One region of the Pseudoduganella dura genome, then DNA from elsewhere that is predicted to be linked to it. Evidence: riboswitches for the same ligand, from Rfam matches in the RefSeq annotation. Region 1 holds a riboswitch; the other holds the start of a gene.
What was found. A riboswitch is a leader RNA that binds a small molecule or an ion and turns the genes downstream of it on or off. The one in region 1 is predicted to bind cobalamin.
Positions count from the first base shown of each region.

Region 1 (2,198 bases):
GCGCCGGGCGGTGGCTGTTCAACCTCTTGCACAGCTGGGACCTGCCCTCGCTGCTGGCGGCAAACCCGCTGCGCATCGCCGTGCTGATCGTATTGAGCAGCGGCGGGCTGCTGCTCAGCGCGACCGCCGTGGTCATCGCGTGCCGCCGGCTGCGGCCAGCGCGTAGAATGCACCCTTTGAGCAAGTAACCAAGCAAGTAACCAAGCAAGTAACAACGAGGATACAACGTGAAAAAAGCAGACCTGGCAAAGAACGACGCCAAGAAATTGATGGGCAAGATGGTGGCGCCGGGTACCACGGGGTTCGGCAATGCCGCCGCCCCCGCCGTCGACAAGCGCGAACAGCGCAAGCGCGACCAGGCGCTCGGCCTGGTGCCGTTCGCGGTCAAGCTCAACAGCGAGCTGGTGAAACAGCTGCAGGCGCTGGCCACCGAAACCGGGCAGGACCTGAACGCCACCGTGGCCGACGTGCTGGCCAGGGGCCTGGCCGCCGGTACCGGCGCGGCGAAGAGCTGATCCAGGGCCGGCACGCGCCGGTCTTTCCTCCCTTACGGCGCCCCACCCGGGGTTTGCCGCGGGTTTGCGGCTATAATCCCGGCCGTTTGGTGCCCGCGCACGTGTTCATGTGCGCAGTTAAACGGGAAACACATGGCTGACGTTCCAGCCGAAAGTGTGCTGCCCCCGCAACGGTAAGCAAGCGCCGTCCAACGACGGCAGGCTGTCTCTTCATGCCACTGTGCTTTTCAAAAGCATGGGAAGGTGGGACGGTTCCCTTGCCAGCCCGGATACCGGCCAGACAGGTGGCGCGGGCGACATCGCCGGCGCTGTTCAGCCGTGCCCACGGGGAGTGGGCGGGGCTGTCATCCGTCTCCATCATCCGCCATGAACAAACTGATCCTCGGCCTGGCCGGGACCCTGTGCGCGTCCGCCGCACAAGCGCAAGCACCCGAACAACCCGCCGAAAATACGGCCGCCACCGTCCAGGTGCTGGGCAACTACGACAACGGCGTCGGTACGTCGGACGCCGCCAGCGCCGGCACCGTGACCGCCAACCTGATTGCCAGCCGCCCCGCCCTGCGCCCCGGCGAGGTGCTCGAATTCGTGCCCGGCGTGATCGTCACGCAGCACAGCGGCGACGGCAAGGCGAACCAGTACTTCCTGCGCGGCTTCAACCTGGACCACGGCACCGACTTCGCCACGTTCGTGGACGGCATGCCGGTCAACATGCGCACGCACGCGCACGGCCAGGGTTATACGGACCTGAACTTCCTGATCCCCGAACTGGTCAACCGCATCCGCTACCGCAAGGGCCCGTACTATGCCGACGAAGGCGACTTCGCCTCGGCCGGCGCCGCGCACATGGGCCTGGCGGACAGGCTGCCGGCCGGCCTGGCCACGCTGACGGTGGGCGAGAACGCCTACCGCCGCGGCCTGGTCGCCAACTCCACCGCGGCCGGCAACGGCAACCTGCTGTATGCGCTGGAACTGGCGCACAACGACGGCCCGTGGACCACGCCGGAGGCGTTCCATAAAACCTCGGCGCTGCTGCGCTACAGTGCCGGTAGCGCCGCAGACCGCCTCAGTGTAACGGCAATGGGCTACAAAGGCGCGTGGCACGCCACCAGCCAGGTGCCGCTGCGCGCCGTGCAGGATGGCCGGCTCGGCGAATTCGACGCGGCGGACGCCAGCGACGGCGGGCGCGCCGCGCGCTACAGCCTGTCCGCCGAATGGCGCCGCCGCGGCGCGGACACGCTGTGGCAGGCCATCGCCTACGCGGTCCGCTCGGACCTGACCCTGTTCAACAATTTCACCTACTTCCTGGACGATCCAGAAAACGGCGACCAGTTCAAGCAGACCGAGCGCCGCAAGATGACGGGGCTCGACGTGTCGCACACGTGGTTCGGCCAGCTTGCCGGACGCCCGATGGAAAACGCGGTCGGCGTGCAGGGCCGGTTCGACCGCATAGCGCCGGTCGGGCTGTATGCCACGACCGGGCAGCGCGTGCTGCGCACGATCGCCGAATCGCGCGTGAGCGAAGCCAGCGCCGCCGCGTGGCTGCAGAACACCGTGCAATGGACGCCCTGGCTGCGCTCCATCGCCGGCGTGCGCTACGACCGCTACCGTTTCGACGTGGCCAGCTCGATCCTCGAGAACAGCGGCACGGCGAACGACCATATCGCCTCGCCCAAGCTGTCGGTG
Region 1 covers NZ_WNWM01000002.1:4,831,400-4,833,597, reverse strand. Annotated here, with positions in the region: gene GJV26_RS21155 (PepSY domain-containing protein) at 1-188, shown strand, start outside; gene GJV26_RS21150 (hypothetical protein) at 228-515, shown strand; cobalamin riboswitch at 586-810, shown strand; gene GJV26_RS21145 (TonB-dependent receptor) at 882-2,198, shown strand, end outside.

Region 2 (2,198 bases), 3.9 Mb from region 1:
AGGTCGGCGCTGCTGCCGGCATCCGTGCCGGCGAACAGGCGGCGCGCCTGCCCGTTGGCCAGCAGGATCTCGCCCGTGCCCACGTCCTGCGCCAGCACGCTGGCGGGGATGTTGGCGATCACCGATTCGAGGAAGTGCGACAGCGATGCCATCTGCTGGCTGTACTGTTCGGCCAGCTCCTTCGACTCGATCAGTTTCAGCTGCTGCTGGTGGCGCTCGGTGATGTCGCGCGTGATCTTGGCGAAGCCGACCAGCTTGCCGTCGTCGTCATGGATCGCGTCGAGCACCACGCTGGTCCAGAACCGCGTGCCGTCCTTGCGCAGGCGCCAGCCTTCCGCTTCGAACCGCGATTCGGCACGCGCGGTTGCCAGCGCGGCCGCCGGCAGCCCCGCGGCACGGTCTTCGGCGCTGTAGAACACTTCGAAATGCCGGCCCACGATCTCGCCCGCCGTGTAGCCCTTGGCGCGCTGCGCGCCCGCGTTCCAGTTCGACACGATGCCTTCGGGCGTCAGCGTGTAGATCGCGTAGTCGACCACGCCCTGCACCAGCAGGCGGTACATCAGATCGGAGGTTTGTGCAGTCATCGGCAGGAATAAGGAGAGGCGCCGACGATCGAATGTTGTGGACAACGATTGCGGCGGCAAGGGTGGCAACGGAAAGCGGGCCTGGTATCGGTGAATTGTCCAGGTCACGATGACTATACCCCAATCAATGCCATCAGGAAATATCGTGACTGTCTTTTCGCCAGCGTGTGTTGTTTGTCAGCGCCGCGGCCGTCGTGACAAACCGCCATCATTGCCTGTAGAATCCGCCGCTTGAGCAAACGGTGCCCTCCCGCCTTTCGGCCAGGGGGTGAAACGGGAAGCCGGTGATGCGCGGGATGTCGATCCCCGCCAGTCCGGCGCAGCCCCCGCTGCTGTAAGCCTGACGACCCGGTTCAACCGCCACTGTGCAGCGCACGGGAAGGCACGAACCGGGAAGGACGACGGCAAGCCAGAAGACCGGCCGTTTGCAATGGATGTGCCGGGCCCGGGGAGGGGTCCTGCCTGTTGCGTTTTCATCGCCTGTTCCTTCCGGTTGCCGCAGGCGCCGGCCGGGAAACGGTCGGGACGGTCGGACTACCTTGAGCATTTCCCCATTCGTGCGCGCACTGGCCGCGCTATTGTGCATCGCCGCCTGCGCGCGCGGGTACGCCGCCACGCTGTTCGCCGTCGTCACCGAGCGCGCCGCGCCGGTGGCGATCGAGGCGGCGCACCGCCATCTCGCCCGGCACCCGAACGACCGCATCGTGCTGCGCACGCCGGCACAGTGGATGGCCACCGGCGACCAGGAGGCGGCGCGGCTGGTCGGCCAGGCCGACACCATCCTTGCCGTGTCCCTGTTCGGCGATCCGGCGCAGCGGCTGAAGGATGCGCTGGCGCGCCATGCGAAGGCAAGGACGGCGGTGCTGGCGTTCAACGGCGAAGCGGGCCTGAGCCTGATGAGCCGCGAAGCGGTCGGCCAACCCGGCGGTGACAAGGAACGCACCATGCGCGATTTTCCGCCCGAAACGCTGCGCGACCTGTCCGCCGAGGCGCCGTCGCCGGCCGCCCTGGCGGCGGCGCAGGCCCACCCGGCTGCAATGCGCTGGCTCGCGGCGCGGCGCGTGTGGCAGGCCGGCGGCGTCGACAATACCGAAGCGCTGTTCGCCCATCGCCTGCACCCGGCCGCGCCGCTGGCGGGGCCGCGGCCGGAGCCGACGTTACGGGTGCGCGCCGGCGGGCGCGAACTGGCCGATGCCGCGGCGTGGGGCAACGGCGCGCGGCTGGGCCTGGCGGCCCGGCCCACCGTGGTGGTGCTCGACCTGGCGAACATGGATGCCGCCGTGCCGGCCGCGGTGTGCCGCCGCATCGAGGCCGGCGGGCAGCCGTGCGTGCAGGTGCTCACGCGCTGGGGCGGCGCGTCGCGCGAAGCGCTGGAGCGTCTGCCGGAACTGGTCGCGCCGGCCCGGCCGGCGGCGCTGGTCGTGCTGCAGGATTTCGTGGTGGGCGCGGCCGAAGGGCGCGAAGCCGTGGCGGACGCCTTCAGGCGGCTCGATGTCCCCGTATTCAAGGCCATCCGGCTGTCCGACCGCACGGCGCTGCAATGGCGCCTGTCGCCGGACGGCCTGCCGCCGGATTCCGTCCAATACCGCGTGGCGCTGCCGGAACTGCAGGGCA
Region 2 covers NZ_WNWM01000002.1:884,458-886,655, reverse strand. Annotated here, with positions in the region: gene GJV26_RS04060 (putative bifunctional diguanylate cyclase/phosphodiesterase) at 1-584, opposite strand, end outside; cobalamin riboswitch at 808-1,024, shown strand; gene GJV26_RS04055 (cobaltochelatase subunit CobN) at 1,124-2,198, shown strand, end outside.
Region 2: another riboswitch for cobalamin. It lies ahead of GJV26_RS04055 (cobaltochelatase subunit CobN); the one in region 1 lies ahead of GJV26_RS21145 (TonB-dependent receptor).